4 regions of the Streptomyces sp. NPDC054866 genome follow, and region 1 is predicted to be linked to each of the others. Evidence: riboswitches for the same ligand, from Rfam matches in the RefSeq annotation. Region 1 holds a riboswitch; each other region holds the start of a gene.
What was found. A riboswitch is a leader RNA that binds a small molecule or an ion and turns the genes downstream of it on or off. The one in region 1 is predicted to bind cobalamin.
Positions count from the first base shown of each region.

Region 2: it holds a riboswitch for cobalamin, as region 1 does, so the genes downstream of both, ACWGI2_RS19700 (ribonucleoside-diphosphate reductase subunit alpha) here and ACWGI2_RS11125 (ABC transporter substrate-binding protein) in region 1, are expected to answer to the same signal.
Region 3: it holds a riboswitch for cobalamin, as region 1 does, so the genes downstream of both, ACWGI2_RS08970 (cobalamin biosynthesis protein) here and ACWGI2_RS11125 (ABC transporter substrate-binding protein) in region 1, are expected to answer to the same signal.
Region 4: it holds a riboswitch for cobalamin, as region 1 does, so the genes downstream of both, ACWGI2_RS06755 (CoA-acylating methylmalonate-semialdehyde dehydrogenase) here and ACWGI2_RS11125 (ABC transporter substrate-binding protein) in region 1, are expected to answer to the same signal.

Region 1 is NZ_JBSGZA010000002.1:531,081-535,718, reverse strand. Features, by position in the region: gene ACWGI2_RS11140 (haloacid dehalogenase-like hydrolase) at 1-798, opposite strand, end outside; gene ACWGI2_RS11135 (helix-turn-helix domain-containing protein) at 994-1,860, shown strand; gene ACWGI2_RS11130 (VOC family protein) at 1,881-2,333, shown strand; cobalamin riboswitch at 2,366-2,551, shown strand; gene ACWGI2_RS11125 (ABC transporter substrate-binding protein) at 2,645-3,673, shown strand; gene ACWGI2_RS11120 (FecCD family ABC transporter permease) at 3,673-4,638, shown strand, end outside.
Region 2 is NZ_JBSGZA010000003.1:947,673-952,310, reverse strand. Features, by position in the region: gene mctP (monocarboxylate uptake permease MctP) at 1-540, shown strand, start outside; gene ACWGI2_RS19705 (hypothetical protein) at 610-1,344, opposite strand; cobalamin riboswitch at 1,444-1,567, shown strand; gene ACWGI2_RS19700 (ribonucleoside-diphosphate reductase subunit alpha) at 1,704-4,106, shown strand; gene ACWGI2_RS19695 (ribonucleotide-diphosphate reductase subunit beta) at 4,106-4,638, shown strand, end outside.
Region 3 is NZ_JBSGZA010000002.1:59,599-64,236, forward strand. Features, by position in the region: gene ACWGI2_RS08955 (class II aldolase/adducin family protein) at 6-680, opposite strand; gene ACWGI2_RS08960 (anion permease) at 995-2,269, shown strand; gene ACWGI2_RS08965 (hypothetical protein) at 2,282-2,533, shown strand; cobalamin riboswitch at 2,638-2,783, shown strand; gene ACWGI2_RS08970 (cobalamin biosynthesis protein) at 2,891-3,832, shown strand; gene ACWGI2_RS08975 (cobyric acid synthase) at 3,829-4,638, shown strand, end outside.
Region 4 is NZ_JBSGZA010000001.1:1,584,194-1,588,831, forward strand. Features, by position in the region: gene ACWGI2_RS06740 (short-chain fatty acyl-CoA regulator family protein) at 1-473, shown strand, start outside; gene tsaD (tRNA (adenosine(37)-N6)-threonylcarbamoyltransferase complex transferase subunit TsaD) at 573-1,637, shown strand; gene ACWGI2_RS06750 (GNAT family N-acetyltransferase) at 1,637-2,227, shown strand; cobalamin riboswitch at 2,231-2,415, shown strand; gene ACWGI2_RS06755 (CoA-acylating methylmalonate-semialdehyde dehydrogenase) at 2,658-4,157, shown strand; gene ACWGI2_RS06760 (acyl-CoA dehydrogenase family protein) at 4,163-4,638, shown strand, end outside.

The DNA.
Region 1 (4,638 bases):
CTCCGCGATCTCCTTGCGGGAGCTGGTGACCTCGCCGGTCTTGCGGTCCTTGAGCTGCAGGCCGACGCCGATGACGTTCTCGGGCTTCACGTCGTAGCCGTACTTGGGGTCGGCGAGGACCATGCGTACGAGGTCCTCGCTGGCCGCGCTGACGACGTAGACCTCGATGCCGTGGCCCCGCAGCGACTTGTAGAGCTCCTGCATGCCGGTGAAGAACTCGGGCGGCTCGACCTCGGTCTTCGTCAGCTTCCCGTCCTCGTAGTACTCGGCGGGGATCGGCTTGTCGTGGGCGAGGAGCTCGTCGACGTACCCCTTGAGCTCCTTCAGCGTGAAGCCGGAGAAGATCTGCGCGGCCCACGGGTAGCAGACCTGGTCGTCGACCTCGCAGAGCCGGTTGTAGTAGCTGTAGAGGCTCTCCTTGTGCTTCGCCGTGTCCTTGAAGGGGATGATCTTCAGCGACGGGTCCATCGACTTGCGGGTCAGCACCCCCTTCATCTCCAGGAAGGGCAGGAGGGACTCCTCCAGGTCGTTGCGGTACGTCGTGTTGTCCGCGTCGAAGACGGCGTACGCGCCCTTGTCCTCGTTCTTCGCGATGACCTTGCCCAGCTTCTTCGCGACCGGCTTCGGCCAGTGCTTCAGCTCGGACGTCGCGGTCTTCGCCGTCTTCGCCGTCTTCGCGGAGGCGTCCGCCGCCGTCGCGTCCGTGCTCGGCCAGAGCGCCGTCCCCGCGAGTACGGCCGCGGTGAGCGCGCCCGCCGTGCCGATGACGGCCAGCTTGGCCTTTGCCTTTACTGCCATGGTTCTGTGCCCCCTGAGAGCGGTCTGCGCCCCGTCCGGAGCGGCGGGTCATCGTACGAGGTCAGGCGGCAGATTCCCATGATCGACGTCACCGGACGGAACGGGCATGGGACCTCCTCGCGCGGGTAGCAGAGGCCGACGCCCACCACGCCCGCGGACCTGCCTCGGCGCCCCGCCCATCGCATACTGGAGGGCATGGAGACCGTCTCCCGGGAGTTCGTGCGGGCCGCCCCGCGGCTCGACGGCATGGTGGTGTCCGCGGTCGGCTACCGCACGGAGGGTGAGCGGCCCGGCCTGCACCGCGGCCTGCCGTCCCCGTACCTGACGCTGATCTTCTCGCTCGACGGCCCCGTCGTCAGCGGCATCACCCCCGAGCAGGCGGGCGGCCGCGACGCCACCCGCACGGACATCGTCCTCGGCGGCCTCCACCAGTCCCCGGCGTACGTCGTGCGGCCCGAGCACGAGGCGGGCATCCAGCTCGCCGTGCACCCGCTCGCCGCCCGCGCCCTGTTCGGCGTACCGGCGGCGGAACTGGCCGGCGAGCTGGTGACGCCCGGCGCGGAGGTGATGGGGCGCCGCGCCGCCGACGTACGGGAGATGCTGTGCGAGCAGGGCACCTGGGAGGAGCGGTTCGCTTCTCTGTCCGGCTACTTGAGGCAGCGCGCGGCCGACGACGCCTCCGGCGGATCCGTACGGCCCGAGGTCGCCGAGGCCTGGGCCTGGCTCGCCCGGCACCGGGGCGTCGGCACCCTGCGCGGCCTCTCCCGGCACGTCGCCCTCAGCGAACGCCGCCTCACCACGCTCTTCCGCGCCGAGACGGGCCTGAGCCCCAAGCAGGCGGGCCGCCTGATGCGCTTCCAGCGCGCACGGAACGCGGTCGTACGCCCGGTCGCGACGGGCGGCGCCCCCGACCTGGCCCGCATCGCCGCGGACTGCGGCTACTACGACCACTCCCACCTGGTACGGGACTTCCAGCAGTACACGGGGGTGAGCCCCAGCGGCTGGCTGGCCGAAGAGTGCCGGAATATCCAAGCCGGGAGCCATGGCGGGGGCGAAGAGTAGGAGCCATGAACACCACCGACATGAACACCACCGAGAAGCAGCAGCCCCAGTCCGCCTCCGCCTCCGCCGGACGCGCCCCCGACGTCTGGCCGACCCTCCAGGCGCACGACGCCCCCGCCCTGATCGACTTCCTGGTCGGCACGGTCGGCTTCCTGCGCACCGCCGTCTACGAGGACGGCGACCGCGTGGCCCACGCCGAGCTCGACTGGCCCGAAGGCGGGGCCATCATGCTCGGCTCGTACGACGAGAAGTCCGAGGGCTGGTGCCTGAAGCCGGGCACCTTCGGGGCGTACGTCGTCACCGACCACGTGGACGACCTCTACGATCGGCTCACCGCCGCGGGGGTCGAGATCATCCGGGAGATCGAGGACCAGCCGTACGGCAGCCGGGAGTTCGGGATCGCCGACCCCGAGGGCAACAAGTGGTCGTTCGGCACCTACCGCGGCGCACCGAGGCCCGAGCAGCCGTCCTGACCTCACGTGACAGCAGCCGGCCTGACCTCGCGTGGTAGCTTGCGAGCGCCAGTCAACCCACACCAGGGCCAGGGAATCCGGTGCGAATCCGGAACTGACGCGCAGCGGTGAGGGGGAACGGGCGGGGCCACGGCCACTGGGCGTCCACGGACGCCTGGGAAGGCGCCCCGTCCGGTCGATCCCCGAGTCCGAAGACCTGCTGGCACCTTCGCCCCCGCACCGGGCGGCGGAGGTGATGAAGCAGGCCAGGCTCCGCGTATGAGCCGTGAGACTCAAGGGATCGTGTGTCCTCCACAGCCCGTCGTGTACGTATGTCCGTCCTCCTCAGCACGGCCCTGGCCCTCACGCTGACCTCGTGCGGAGGCGGCTCGTCGGCCACCTCCAGCGGGGGCGGGAAGGCTAAGGGCTACCCACTGACCCTCACCTCCTGCGGCAAGAAGGTGGAGATCAAGGCGCCGCCGCGGCGGGCGGTCTCCCTCGATCAGGGCTCCACGGAGATCCTGCTCTCCCTCGGCCTCGCGGATCGCATGGCGGGCACCGGGACCTGGACGGACCCGGTGCTCAAGGGACTTGAGAAGGACAACGCCAAGGTCGACCGGCTCGCCGACAGCTACCCCTCCTTCGAGAAGGTCCTCGCCCAGGAGCCGGACTTCGTCACCGCCTCCTTCCTGGCGACGGTCAGCAAGGGCGGCGTCGCCGACCGCGCCAAGTTCGCCGAACTCGGCGTACCCGCCTATGTCTCGCCCTCCGACTGCGCGGGCAAGGACAACAGCGGCGACGGCGACGGCCGTCGCGACAAGACGCTGACGATGGACACGGTGTACGGCGAAGTACGGGACCTGGCCAAGGCGTTCGGGGTCGAGAAGCGCGGCGAGCGGCTGATAGCGGACCTCAAGGCCAGGGTGGCGAAGGCGACGAAGGCGATCAAGAAGGCTGACGCGTCGTCCGACACGAAGCTCCTCTACTGGTTCGCCAACTCCGACGCGCCCTACATCGCGGGCTGCTGCGGAGCGCCGGGCATCATCACGCGCGAACTGGGCGTGAAGAACGTCTTCGACGACACCCGCGAGGAGTGGCCCCAGATCAACTGGGAGACGGTGGCGGACCGCGACCCGGACGTGCTGGTCATCGGGGACCTCACCCGCAAGTCGCAGACGGCCGAGAGCGCGAAGAAGAAGATCGAGTTCCTGGAGTCCAACCCGGTCACCAAGAACCTGACCGCCGTGAAGAAGAAGCGGTACGTGCTGCTGAGCGGCCAGGCCATGAACCCGACGATCCGCACTGTGGACGGCGTGGAACAAGTCGCCGACGCCTTGCGCGAGTTCGGGCTCGCCAAGTGATGAAGGCCGCCCCGGGCGGCATACGTTCCGCCCTGCTCTGGACGACAGGCCTCGCCGCCCTGGCCCTCTCCGTGGCGGTGGCCGTCACCATCGGCCCCGCGGACATCTCCGTACCGGACGTGTGGTCGGCGGTGGCGGCCCACCTCGGCTGGGGAGAGGCGACGCTGACGCCGATCAGGGACGGCATCGTATGGAACCTGCGCATGCCGCGCACGCTTCTCGCGGCGGTATGCGGCGCGGGCCTCGCGGTCTGCGGAACGGTCCTCCAGTCCCTCCTGCGCAACCCTCTTGCCGACCCCTTCGTACTCGGCGTCTCCTCGGGGGCGTCCACGGGCGCGGTCGCGATCGTCGTCCTGGGGGTCGGCGGGGGAGTGGTGTCGGTCTCGGCGGGAGCCTTCGTAGGGGCCGTCGTCTCGTTCGCACTGGTCCTCCTCCTGAGCCACACCCTGGGCGGAAGCGCCGACAGGGTGGTGCTGTCAGGAGTGGCGGCGATGCAGCTGTTCTCTGCCCTCACCTCGTTCGTGATCCTGACGTCGGGCGACGCGGAGACGACGCGGAGTGTCCTGTTCTGGCTGCTCGGCTCGTTGAGCGGGGTGGGCTGGACGGACGTCTGGCTGTGCGCGGCGGTGCTCTTCGTGGCCCTCGCGATCTGCCTGACGCAGGCCCGCACGCTGGACGCGTTCGTGTTCGGCCAGGACGCGGCGGCGACGCTGGGCGTACACGTGGCTCGCACCCGCCTGCTGCTCCTCTCCATAACGGCCCTCCTCACGGCGGCCCTGGTGAGCAGCGCGGGCGCCATCGGCTTCGTGGGCCTGGTCCTGCCGCACGCGGCCCGCGTCCTTGTCGGCGCCGGGCACGCACGTCTGCTCCCGGTCACGGCGCTCGCGGGCGCGGTGTTCCTGGTGTGGGTGGACACGCTGGCCCGCACGGTCCTGGACCCCCAGGAGGTGCCGGTGGGGGTGGTG
Region 2 (4,638 bases), on a different contig from region 1:
ACCAGGAACATCTACAAGGACTTCATCAAGCCGGACGCGACACCCGCGCAGGAGACGAAGGTCTCCAAGCTGGTCTCGCTCATGGTGAAGGTGGGCGCGCTCGCCTTCGTCCTCACCATGGACAAGACGGTCGCGATCAACTTCCAGCTCCTGGGCGGCATCTGGATCCTGCAGACCATGCCCGCGCTGGTCGGCGGGCTGTTCACGCGGTGGTTCCACCGCTGGGCGCTGCTCGCGGGCTGGGCGGTCGGCATGATCTACGGCACGGTCGCCGCGTACGGCGTCGCCTCGCCGACGCAGAAGCACTTCGGCGGCTCGTCCGACGAGATCCCGGGCATCGGCGAGATCGGCTACATCGGCCTCACGGCGTTCGTCCTGAACGTGGTGGTCACCGTGGTCATGACCTTCGTCCTGCGCGCCATGAAGGCCCCTGACGGCATCGACGAGACGTCTCCCGGCGACTACACCGCGGACGCGGGCGACCCGGGCGTCAAGGAGGAACTGCCGCCGGCCACGGTGGGAGCACCGGGCGGCCACTGACCCCCTTCTTGTACGTACGTGACGCGGGCCGCCGGAGGAATCCGGCGGCCCGCTCTCGTGCGTGCGGACTCACCCGGCCCGGTGGAGCTCCGTGCGAACCCTGGCCGCCGCCTGGGCGGCGGAGGTGAGCGTCAGCTTCTTGTCGGTGCCCGCGGTCACCCTGACGAGCACGCCACCGACCCGCACCTCGACGTCGTAGCGCGGACGGCCGCCGTCGTACTCGTCGCCGCCCACGATCCGCGAGGTCTCCAGGAGCGCCTCGTCGCCGAGATCCGGCAGCCTCTCGGCCACGTGGTGCTCCTCGACGGGGGCCGCGTCGGTGTCGACGGTGACGCGAGGGCACGCCTTGTTGAGCTGCCGGCGCAGTTCGATGTGGCGCCCGGCCCGCTCGGCGGTCATGGAGAGCAGGGACGCGTGGACGTAGGGATTCTCGTCCTCGACCGCCTCGGGGAACGGACGCACGGTGTGGCTCGCGCTGGGTCCCCGCAAGCGCAGCAGTTGCTCGTGCACCTCCTCGCCGGCAGCACAGGCGCCCCAATCACCGCCACCCTGGTACGGATTGGAGGGGCCGGACGTCACGTCGTACGCCCTGGCCCTCGCCCCGATCGCCTTCGCCGGGAGCAGCGCCGACTTCAGCTCGGCGTCCGTGAAGATCTTGCCGGGGTCCACGTCTCCGTCGACACCGGCGGCCGTGGTCGACTTCGGGGTGCGCGTGGGCTTCGTCTCAGCGGTGCTCCCCTCGCCCCCGCACCCCGTGAGCAGCATCAGCAACACCGCCGTACAGCCCGCGCCCCGCCCTCGCACGCCGTCTCCCCCTGTTCGACGATCAGTTCGGCGCCACCCTAGGGGATACGCGCGCCGACACAAGATATGGGGCTGCCTCGCAGAGCCAGCACAAGATGTATGCTCGTGCTCGCTGTCGCCGCAGGGGAATCCGGTGCAAGTCCGGAACTGTCCCGCAACGGTGTATGAGTACGCATTTGTCGTGCTCGCAAGTCCGAAGACCTGTCGACAGTGCGCCCGTTCCGACCGGTCCGGGTGCCAACGACGTCCGGGCCTCGTGGAATGGGCTGGTGGACGCGGAGCGCAGCCCTGTCCAGGGGCGGCCCCCGTGTGTCACTCCTGCCCTCCTCAAGGCTCCGAGCCGAGCGAGGGAGTGCTCCGTGACCATCGCGCCAGCCGAACCTGCGTCAGCGCAGACCACCGACGATCAGCGGATCGCCGACGGCCCAGGAACCGCGCTGCTGCGTACCCTGACCGACCTCACCGCCGACCTCCCCGACGCCGACCCCGGCCGGGTCGCCGCCGCGGCGCTGCGCGGCCGTTCGGCCAAGGCCGACGTGGCGGAGCTGCGGGACCTCGCGACCGAGGCGGCCGCCGGGCTCATCTCCGAGGATCCGACCTACTCGCAGCTCGCGGCCAGGCTCCTCAGCCTCAGCATCCGTGACGAGGCCGCGTCGCAGGGCGTGCGCAGCTTCTCCGACTCGGTTGCCGTCGGCCACCGCGAGGGGCTGATCGCGGACCGTACCGCCGCGTTCGTCACCGACCACGCGGAGCGCCTGGACGGGCTCGTGGAGGCGGCTCTGGAGGACGGCGCCGACTTCCGCTTCGGCTACTTCGGCCTGCGCACCCTGCACAGCCGCTATCTGCTTCGCCACCCGATCACCCGGCACGTCATCGAGACCCCGCAGCACTTCATGCTGCGCGTCGCGAGCGGCCTCGCCGAGGACGGCAGTGCCCGCGCGATGGCCGAAGTCGCCTCCCTGTACCGCCTGATGAGCCGCCTGGACTACCTGCCGTCCTCGCCGACGCTCTTCAACTCCGGCACCCGCCACCCGCAGATGTCGTCCTGCTACCTCCTCGACTCCCCGCTGGACGAGCTGGACTCCATCTACGACCGCTACCACCAGGTCGCGCGCCTCTCCAAGCACGCGGGCGGCATCGGCCTCTCGTACTCCCGCATCCGCGCCCGCGGTTCGCTGATCCGCGGCACGAACGGTCACTCCAACGGCATCGTGCCGTTCCTGAAGACGCTGGACGCCTCCGTCGCCGCCGTGAACCAGGGCGGGCGCCGCAAGGGCGCCGCCGCGGTCTATCTGGAGACGTGGCACTCCGACATCGAGGAGTTCCTGGAGCTGCGCGACAACACGGGTGAGGACGCGCGCCGCACGCACAACCTCAACCTCGCGCACTGGATCCCGGACGAGTTCATGCGCCGGGTCGCCGCCGACCAGGACTGGTCGCTGTTCTCTCCGGCCGACGTGCCGGAGCTCGTCGACCTGTGGGGCGACGAGTTCGACGCCGCCTACCGCAAGGCCGAGGCCGCCGGGCTCGCCCGCAAGACCATCCCCGCGCGCGATCTGTACGGCCGCATGATGCGCACCCTGGCGCAGACCGGCAACGGCTGGATGACGTTCAAGGACGCCGCCAACCGCACCGCCAACCAGACGGCGGAGCCCGGCCACACCGTCCACTCCTCCAACCTCTGCACGGAGATCCTGGAGGTGACGGACGACGGCGAGACGGCCGTCTGCAACCTGGGCTCGGTGAACCTCGGCGCCTTCGTGGACACGGCCGCCGGTGACATCGACTGGGAGCGGCTCGACGAGACCGTCCGCACCGCCGTCACCTTCCTCGACCGCGTCGTCGACATCAACTTCTACCCGACCGAGCAGGCAGGCCGCTCCAACGCCAGGTGGCGTCCGGTCGGCCTGGGCGCCATGGGCCTCCAGGACGTCTTCTTCCAGCTGAAGCTGCCCTTCGACTCGCCCGCCGCGCGCGCCCTCTCGACGCGCATCGCCGAGCGGATCATGCTCGCCGCGTACGAGGCGTCCGCCGACCTCGCCGAGCGCAACGGCCCGCTGCCCGCCTGGGAGAAGACCCGCACCGCGCGCGGCGTCCTGCACCCCGACCACTACGGCGTCGAGCTGACCTGGCCGGAGCGCTGGGCCGCGCTGCGCGAACGTATCGCCGCGACCGGCATGCGCAACTCGCTGCTTCTCGCCATCGCGCCGACCGCCACGATCGCGTCCATCGCGGGCGTGTACGAGTGCATCGAGCCGCAGGTCTCCAACCTCTTCAAGCGCGAGACGCTGAGTGGTGAATTCCTCCAGGTCAACGCCTACTTGGTGCAGGAGCTCAAACGGCTCGGCGTCTGGGACGCGCAGACTCGCGAGGCGCTGCGCGAGGCCAACGGCTCGGTGCAGGGCTTCAGTTGGATCCCGGCCGAGGTGCGCGAGCTCTACCGCACCGCGTGGGAGATCCCGCAGCGCGGCCTGATCGACATGGCCGCCGCGCGCACGCCGTTCCTCGACCAGGCGCAGTCCCTGAACCTGTTCCTGGAGACGCCGACCATCGGCAAGCTCTCCTCGATGTACGCCTACGCCTGGCAGCAGGGTCTGAAGACCACGTACTACCTGCGCTCGCGCCCGGCGACCCGCATCGCCCGCGCGGCGGCCGGCCAGACCGAGGCAGCCGCCCCCGCCCCCGTCCCCGCCCAGGTCACGGCCGAAGAAGCCGTCGCCTGCTCCCTGGAAAACCCCGAGTCCTGCGAGGCCTGCCAGTAATGAGCTCCACCACGAACGCCGAGAAGAACCTGCTCGACCCGGGCTTCGAACTGACCCTGCGCCCCATGCGCTACCCCGACTTCTACGAGCGCTACCGGGACGCGATCAAGAACACCTGGACGGTGGAGGAGGTCGACCTCCACTCGGACGTCGCCGACCTCGCCAAGCTCTCGCCCGGCGAGCAGCACATGATCGGCCGCCTGGTCGCGTTCTTCGCGACCGGCGACTCGATCGTCTCCAACAACCTCGTGCTCACGCTCTACAAGCACATCAACTCCCCCGAGGCACGGCTCTACTTGAGCCGCCAGCTCTTCGAGGAGGCCGTGCACGTCCAGTTCTATCTGACGCTGCTCGACACCTATCTGCCCGACCCGGAGGACCGCGCCGCCGCCTTCGACGCGGTCGAGGAGATCCCCTCCATCCGCGAGAAGGCCGAGTTCTGCTTCAAGTGGATGGACTCGGTCGAGAAGATGGACCGTCTGGAGACCAAGGCCGACCGGCGCCGCTTCCTGCTGAACCTGATCTGCTTCGC
Region 3 (4,638 bases), 470 kb from region 1:
GCCCCTCAGTGTTGGCCGTAGCCCCTCAGTCTGTCCTCCGCTTCCCTCAGCTGTCCCGCGGACAGGAGGGTCGGGGCGTGGCCCGGGACCGAGCTGGCCGTCAGCCAGAGGCGGGACATCCACTCCAGCTGTGCCGTGCGGTCGTAGGCCTGGTCCAGAGTGTCTCCGTAGGTGATGGTTCCGTGGTTCTGCAGCAGGCAGCCTGTGCGGTCCCTGAGGGCCCGGAGCATGTTCTCGGCCAACTCCTCCGAGCCGTACGGCGCGTACCGGGCCACCCGGACCGGACCGCCGAGGGCGGCCGCCATGTAGTGGATGGGCGGGAGCTCCGGGACCAGGGTGGAGACGGCGGTGGCGTGCACCGCGTGGGTGTGGACCACGGCTCCGGCGTACGTGGTGCGGTAGACCGCAAGGTGCATGGGCAGTTCGCTGGTCGGAGCGAGGTCGCCGAAGAGCTGGTTGCCGTCCGCGTCGACACCGACCGCGTCCCGCGGCCCCAGACGGTCGTACGGCACCCCGCTCGGGGTGACCAGGATCGTGCCGCCGACGCGCACCGACACATTGCCCGACGTGCCGACCACCAGGCCGTCCGCCACCGTTCTGCGGGCCGCCGCCACCAGCTCGCCCCACGCCCGCTCGATCGCGTCCTGCCGGCCCCGGTCTTCGTCCCGCTGCTCCGTCATGCCGTGATCTTGCCAGGGCAGGCGGGGACGTGGGCCCGGCCTCCGGACTGCCGGGTGATCAGAATCTCTTCCACGGCTCATCGGGCCAGTTGAAGAGCTTCGCCCGGGGGTGGTCGGGCACCCTGGGAAGCCGGGATTCCGGGTCCCCCATGGCCTCCCGCCGCCCCTCCGGCCGATCACCGGCAGGGTCCCGGCGGAAGCGGAGTGGCGGCGCCCCGCATTGGGTCACCGCACGGCCCGTCCCAGTTCACTTTCCGTTCACTCAGGTTGCCTACGTTCCACTTGCCACTGACGTCCAACAGAAGCCTGGGTAAATGGAACACATCACGCTTCTCCTCGGGATCGTGATCGTTACCGCTCTCGTGTTCGACTTCACGAACGGTTTCCACGACACAGCCAACGCGATGGCTACCACCATCTCGACTGGCGCTCTCAAGCCCAAGACGGCGGTGGCCATGTCCGCCGTGCTGAATCTCGTCGGAGCTTTCCTCTCCGTCGAAGTCGCCAAGACGATCTCTGGCGGCATCGTCAACGAGGACGGACTGAAGACAGAGGTGATCTTCGCGGCCCTGGTCGGCGCGATCCTCTGGAATCTGCTGACCTGGCTGGTGGGCCTGCCCTCCAGTTCCTCCCACGCACTCTTCGGCGGCCTCATCGGCGCCGCTGTCATGTCGATGGGCTGGTCGTCGATCGACGGCGGCACCGTCGTCACCAAGATCCTGATCCCGGCCCTGGCCGCGCCTCTCGTGGCGGGTCTCGCCGCGATGGCGGCCACGCGTCTGACGTACCGGATCGGCCGCAACACCGACACCAAGGCCACGGCCAAGGGTTACCGCGCCGGACAGATCGCCTCCGCGGGCCTCGTCTCGCTGGCCCACGGCACGAACGACGCGCAGAAGACCATGGGCATCATCACGCTCGCCCTGGTCACCGGCGGCGTCCTGAACCCGGGCGCCAACCCCCCGATGTGGGTCATCGTCTCGGCCGGTGTCGCCATCGCGCTCGGCACCTACCTCGGCGGCTGGCGCATCATCCGCACCATGGGCAAGGGCCTCACCGACCTCCAGCCGCAGCAGGGCTTCGCCGCCCAGACCAGCGCCGCGACGGTCATCCTGGCCTCCTCGCACATCGGCTTCTCGCTCTCCACCACGCAGTCCTGCTCCGGCGCCGTGATGGGCGCGGGCCTCGGCCGCAAGGGCGGTGTGGTCCGCTGGTCCACGGCGACCCGCATGTTCATCGCCTGGGGTCTGACCCTCCCGGCCGCCGGTCTGGTCGGCGCGGGGGCCGAGTTCCTCACCAAGCAGGGCCCCTGGGGCATCGCGGTCACCGCCGCGCTCCTGGTCGGCGGCTCGGCCGTCATCTGGGTGCTGTCCCGCCGCAACGCCGTCGACCACACGAACGTCGCCGACGACGAGATCGGCGGCTCTTCCGCCGCCGAGCCCGCCGGCGTCGTGACCACCGCGATGGCCGCCGTCACACCGCCGCCCACCGGGTCGGCCGTGGCCAGCGCGGACGTCGATTTCGTCAAGGCCACCATCCCGGCCCCGACCGGCACCGCGGCGGACCCCGCCCGGACCGCCACGGTGTAAGGAAAAGTCAGCATGGACATCGACTGGGCAGCTCTCGGCTCCGTCTTCGGAGTCAGCCTCGCGGTGACAGTGGCCCTGGTGGGCCTGTTCACCCTCGGCATCGTCGGCCTCTCCAAGCACGAGGCGGCCACGTCCGGCGCCTCCTCCGCGGGTGCCTCCACCGCGGGTGGCGGCACCGCCTCCGCGGCCCGCACGGGCGCGTACGTGTGCTTCGCGCTCTGCGCGGCGGCCGTGGCGTACGGGATCTATCTGATCGTCGCCTGACGACCGGAGTTTCGGGTGGGGTGCGGGACGCTTCGGCGTCTCGCGCCCCACCTTCGTATGTGGGCCTCCGCACACTCTCCCGTCGCAGGTCAACAGCGAGTTGACGGGCCTTCGCGGGCCGTGGTGGACTGCCGGAGCCAATACGGCAGCAGGAGAGGAAGCCGGTGCGAATCCGGCGCGGTCCCGCCACTGTCATCGAGGAGCTGACTCCTCGGAAGCCAGGAACTCTCGCCGCCGATCACGTCGAACCAGGGCGCGGACACCCTGAGTGAGGACATATCGCCATGCGCGGCCGCCCGTTGCCGGACCAGTTCCCGAGCGTGAGCTCTCTTCTCGGCACAGCGACCGGCTGAAGCCATGCGTGCCGATCGCGACTTCGCGTACGGCGCCGCCGCCGGCCTCCTCGGTGACCTGTTCCTCGGCGATCCCCGCCGCGGGCATCCGGTCGCCGCGTTCGGCCGGGCCGCGGGTGCCGTCGAGCGTGTGCTGTGGCGTGACCACCGCGGGTGGGGCGCCCTGCATGCCGTGGTGTGCGCCGGAGGCGCGGCCGGTGCCGCCGCCCTGGCCTCTTCTCTTGTACGTGATTCGCGCGCCGCGTCCGTCGCGCTGACCGCCGCCACCACCTGGGCCGTGGTCGGCGGCACCTCGCTGGGGCGTGAGGCGCGGGCCATCGGCGGGGCGCTCGCCGCCGGGGACGTCGAGGTGGCACGGGAGCGGCTGCCGCATCTGTGCGGGCGGGATCCGCAGGCCCTCGACGCCGACGGCATCGCGCGGGCCGTGGTCGAGTCCGTCGCCGAGAACACGTCCGACGCCGTGGTGGGGGCGTTGGTGTGGGGTGCTCTGGGCGGAGTGCCCGGGCTGGTCGCCTTCCGGGCCGTGAACACGCTCGACGCCATGGTCGGGCACAAGTCCGTGAAGTACCGCCGCTACGGGTGGGCTTCCGCGCGGCTCGACGACGTACTGGGGTGGCCGGGCGCCCGGCTCACCGCCGTACTCGCGGCCGTTGCCGGGGACTCGCCACGTGGCGCGGTGCGCGCCTGGCGTGACGATGCCGCCAAGCACCCGAGCCCCAACGCCGGGCCCGTCGAGGCCGCCTTCGCCGGGGCGTTGGGCGTACGGCTCGGGGGGACTCTCTCGTACGCGGGGCGTGTCGAGCACCGGCCCGTCCTGAACGGGGACGGGCGGGGCGTCGAAGTCCCCGACATCGAACAGGCCGTGAAGCTGTCGCGACGGGTGGGTCTCCTTGCCCTGGGCGTCGCGGCGGCCGTGAGCGCTCTACGGAAAGGCAGGGCCTCATGAGTGGTGGACTGCTCGTCGCCGGAACCACCTCCGACGCGGGGAAGAGCGTCGTCACCGCCGGGATCTGCCGGTGGCTGGCCCGCAAAGGGGGCTCCGTCGCGCCCTTCAAGGCGCAGAACATGTCCCTCAACTCCTTCGTCACGCGCGAAGGCGCCGAGATCGGGCGGGCCCAGGCCATGCAGGCGCAGGCCGCCATGGTCGAGCCGACCGCGCTGATGAACCCCGTGCTGCTCAAGCCGGGCAGCGACCGCAGCAGCCAGGTCGTCCTCATGGGCAAGCCGGTGGGCGAGATGAGCGCGCGCGGCTACCACGGGGGGCGGCAAGAGGCGCTGCTCTCCACCGTCGTGGGATGCCTTGAGGAACTTCGGGGCAGCTATGACGCCGTGATCTGCGAAGGTGCGGGCAGTCCCGCCGAGATCAATCTGCGACGTACGGACATCGTGAACATGGGGATCGCGCGGGCCGCCCGCTTCCCCGTGGTCGTGGTGGGAGACATCGACCGCGGAGGCGTCTTCGCCTCCTTCTTCGGGACCACCGCGCTGCTGAGCGCCGGGGACCAGGAGCTGGTCGCCGGGTATCTCGTCAACAAGTTCCGGGGCGACGTCTCGCTGCTCGAACCCGGGCTCGACATGCTCCAACAGCTCACCGGGCGGCGCACGTTCGGTGTGCTGCCGTTCCAGCACGGCCTCGGCATCGACGAGGAGGACGGGCTCCGGGTGTCCCTGCGGGGCGCCGTGCGGGAGTCCGTCGTCGCTCCCCCGGTCGGCGAGGACGTGCTGCGCGTCGCCGTCTGCGCCGTACCGCTG
Region 4 (4,638 bases), on a different contig from region 1:
TGCCCTTCTCGTTCGTCCGCGTCGACCGGGCGGGCAACATGTCGAAGCGTCAGTCCGCCACCGCGTTCCACTTCTCCCGCGCGGGCGGCACCTGCCCGCTGTGGAACGTGTACGAGGCGTTCGCCGCGCCGGGCCGCATCCACGTCCAGGTCGCCTCGATGCCGGACGGGCAGCGTTTCCTGTGGACCGCCCGTGCGGTCACCCGGCACCGCGGCGGCTGGGGCGAGCCCGGCAAGACGTTCGCCATCGGCCTCGGCTGCGAGATCCGCCATGCCGGGCGGCTCGTCTACTCCGACGGCCTCGATCTCGACAGCGCCTCATCGGCCGTGCCCATCGGCATGGGCTGCCGCCTCTGCGAACGCACCGACTGCCCCCAGCGGGCGGTGCCCCCGCTGGACCGCCGCCTGGCGATCGACGAGAACAGCAGCACCTTCGTTCCCTACCCCGTGGCTGGGGAGCAGGTGAAGGACTGAAGGTCTTATTGCACATTACTTGCAACTACACTTCACATGCGGAAATGCAGCAAGACATGCGGAAACGCAGCAAGAAAGCTGTGGGTGAAGGAGACGCCGGTGGCAGCGGGGCGCATTGTGCTGGGGATCGAGTCGTCGTGCGACGAGACCGGGGCGGGGATCGTCTCGCAGGGGCGACTGCTCGCCCATGCGGTGGCGTCGAGCATGGACGAGCACGCCCGCTTCGGCGGAGTGGTCCCCGAGATCGCCGCGCGAGCGCATCTGCACTCCTTCACGCCGGTCGTCCGGCACGCCCTCGACCAGGCGGGCCTGAAGCTGTCCGACATCGGCGCGGTGGCGGTCACCACGGGCCCCGGCCTGTCCGGCGCGCTTCAGGTCGGCCTCGCGGGAGCCAAGACCCTGGCCTACTCGCTCGATGTTCCGTTGTACGGGGTGCACCACCTGGCCGGGCACGTCGCCGCCGACACGCTGGAGCACGGCCCGCTGCCCGACCCCTGCGTGGTCCTGATCGTCTCCGGCGGGCACACCTCCCTGCTGCTCGTCCGGGACCTGGCCCGCGATCCGATCGTGCACCTGGGGGACACCCTGGACGACGCGGCGGGCGAGTGCTTCGACAAGGTCGCCCGCGTCTTCGGCCTGCCGTATCCGGGCGGCCCCGCCATCGACCGCGCGGCCCGTAGCGGCGATCCGCGCGCGGTGACCTTCCCTCGCCCCCTCACCGGGCCGAAGGACGACCCGTACGCCTTCTCCTTCTCCGGCCTCAAGACCGCCGCCGCACGCTGGGCCGAGGGGCACGCCGGCCGCGATCTACCGGTGGCCGACGGTGCGGCCTCGCTCCAGGAGGCCGTCGCGGACGTACTGACCCGCAAGGCCCTGGCTGCCTGCCGGGATCACGGGGTCGGGACCCTCGTCGTGGTCGGCGGTGTCGCCGCCAACTCGCGGGTGCGGTCGCTCGCCGAGGAGCGGTGCGCGGCCGCGGGCGTGCGGCTGCGCGTACCCCCGATGACGCTGTGCACGGACAACGGCGCGATGATCGCCGCCGTCGGCGACCTGCTCGTACGTGCCGGGGCCGAGCCCGCCCCCTGGGACGTGTCGATCGACCCGTCCGCCCCCCTGGCGTACGCGGCCCTGCAGCCGAGGGCGGCCGAGGCGAGGGCTGCCTGATGGCGGCGGTCGTACGGGTGCTGCGCGGTGAGCAACTGCTCGCGCACGTAGATGAGTTGCGCACCGTCTACGCCGAAGCCTTCGGCGTGCCGCCCTGGTACGAGGACGAGGAGCGGGTGGCGGAGTTCCTGGTCCGGCTCGGTGACGACGTGCGGCGGCCCGGCTTCACCGCGGCGATCGCCCTGGAGGGGACGGGCATCGCCGGGTTCACCACCGGGTGGACCACGCCTGATCCCTTTCCCGCCGACCGCTGCTATCCGCAGGCGGCGGCCGGACTCGGCGCCGAGCGCGCCCTGTCGTGGCTGTGCGGGGCCCGTGAGATAGACGAACTGGCCGTGCGTCCCACGGCGCAGGGCACCGGAATCGGGGCGGCTCTCCTTGATGCGATGGCCTCCGGCGCTCCCGACGACCGTGTCTGGCTGCTGACTTCGGTCCGGTCACCGCAGGCCATGGGCTTCTACGGCCGCCAGGGCTGGACCCAGGCGACGCACCCCTCTCCCGACGGCAAGGGCGTCGTCGTCTTCCTCGGACCGCGCCACCCCGCCCGCGCTCTCGCGCTGTCCCGCGGCGGAGAGGGGTGGACTTACTAGGACGTCCAACTATATGTTCGTGGCACAAGGTCCGCGGTGCAGGGAAGCCGGTGTGAATCCGGCACGGTCCCGCCACTGTGACCGGGGAGTGTGCTGCCATCCACACGCCACTGGCGAGGTCTGCCGGGAAGGCGGGCGGCGCGCGGAGATCCGGGAGTCAGGATACCGGCCGCGGAATGTTCCGTGTTGTCCACGAGGATGGAGCAGACACGCATGGCACCGGTCCGTACCCACGACCCTGGTGATCCGGCGGAGCGCGCTCAACTCACCACGCGCTCATAGGACGTCGCGCCCTCCGGCGGTCTCGACGCACGCCTGAGAGTCCCGACGTCCGCTGTCCCACGGCTCGCACCGACAGCGCACACACCTGTGCGCCCGTCGGCGGCTCGCCGTGCCGTCCCCGGATCTCACCTGACGAGAGCAGGCACCCATGGTCCGTGAACTCACCCACTTCATCGGCGGCAAGCACACCGCAGGCACGTCGGGCCTCTTCGGCGACGTGTACGACCCCAACACCGGCACCGTCCAGGCCCGCGTACCGCTCGCGGGCCGGGCCGACACCGAGCGGGCGATCGCCGACGCGGTCACCGCGCAGCAGGAGTGGGGAAGTTGGAATCCGCAGCGGCGCGCCCGCGTGCTGCTGCGCTTCCTTCAGCTCGTCGAGGCCGAACGCGACTCCCTGGCACGGCTGTTGTCGGCCGAGCACGGCAAGACCGTGGCCGACGCGCACGGCGACATCCAACGCGGCCTGGAAGTGGTGGAGTTCGCCGCCGGGATCCCGCATCTGCTCAAGGGCGAGTTCACGGACAACGCGGGCACCGGCATCGACGTGCACTCGCTGCGCTCCCCGATCGGTGTGGTCGCCGGGATCACGCCCTTCAACTTCCCCGCGATGATCCCGCTGTGGAAGGTCGCGCCCGCTCTCGCCTGCGGCAACGCGTTCATCCTCAAACCCTCCGAGCGCGACCCGTCCGTACCCCTGCGTCTTGCCGAACTGTTCCTCGACGCAGGCCTGCCGCCCGGCGTCCTGAACGTCGTCAACGGCGGCAAGGAAGCGGTCGACACCCTCCTTGAGGACCCCAGGGTCGGCGCGCTCGGCTTCGTCGGCTCCACGCCGATCGCCGCGCACATCTACGCCACCGCCGCCGCCCACGGCAAGCGCGCCCAGTGCTTCGGGGGCGCCAAGAACCACATGATCGTCATGCCGGACGCCGACCTCGACCAGGCCGTCGACGCGCTCATCGGCGCCGGATACGGCTCGGCGGGCGAACGCTGCATGGCCATCTCGGTGGCCGTGCCCGTCGGTGAGGAGACCGCCGACGCGCTGGTCGCCGCGCTCAAGGAACGCATCGGCACGCTCCGCGTCGGCCGCAGCGACGACCCGGAGGCCGACTTCGGCCCGCTCGTGAGCAGGGACGCACTCGACCGGGTCCGCAGGTACGTGGACATCGGCGTCAACGAAGGTGCTGAACTCGTCGTCGACGGGCGGCAGTTCACGCTTCCGGGCCATCAGGACGGGTTCTTCGCGGGCGCCTCGCTCTTCGACCGGGTCGGTCCACGCATGCGGATCTACCGCGAGGAGATCTTCGGCCCCGTCCTGTGCGTCGTACGGGCCGCCGACTACGAGGAAGCCCTGCGGCTGCCCAGCGAGCACCCGTACGGCAACGGGGTCGCGATCTTCACCAGGGACGGCGACACCGCCCGCGACTTCACCCGCCGCGTCGACACCGGCATGGTCGGCGTCAACGTCCCCATTCCGGTCCCGGTGGCCTACCACACCTTCGGCGGCTGGAAGCGCTCCGGCTTCGGCGACCTGAACCAGCACGGCCCCGACGCCATCCGCTTCTACACCCGCACCAAGACCGTCACCTCGCGCTGGCCCTCAGGGGCCAGGGAAGGCGCGAGCTTCACCCTGCCCACCATGGGATGAGCGCCATGACCACCACATCACTCACCCAGGACCAACAGGCCCTCGTCGAGACCACGCTCGACTTCGCGGACGACCATCTCGCCCCCCGTGCCGTGCAGTGGGACCAGGACAAGCACTTCCCCCTCGACGTACTGCGCAAGGCGGCCGGGCTCGGGCTCGGCGGCGTGTACGTACGGGAGGACGCGGGCGGCAGCGGTCTCACGCGGGCCGACGGCGTCCTCGTCTTCGAGGCCCTCGCCTCCGGCTGCCCGTCCATCGCGGGCTACCTCTCCATCCACAACATGGTCGCCTGGATGATCGACACATACGGCGACCCCGCGCAACGGACGCGGTGGCTGCCCCGCCTGTGCTCCATGGACGACCTCGGCAGCTACTGCCTCACCGAACCGGGGGCCGGATCGGACGCCGGGTCCCTGCGCACCCGGGCGGTCCGCGACGGCGACGGCTACGTCCTCAGCGGCGTCAAGCAGTTCATCTCCGG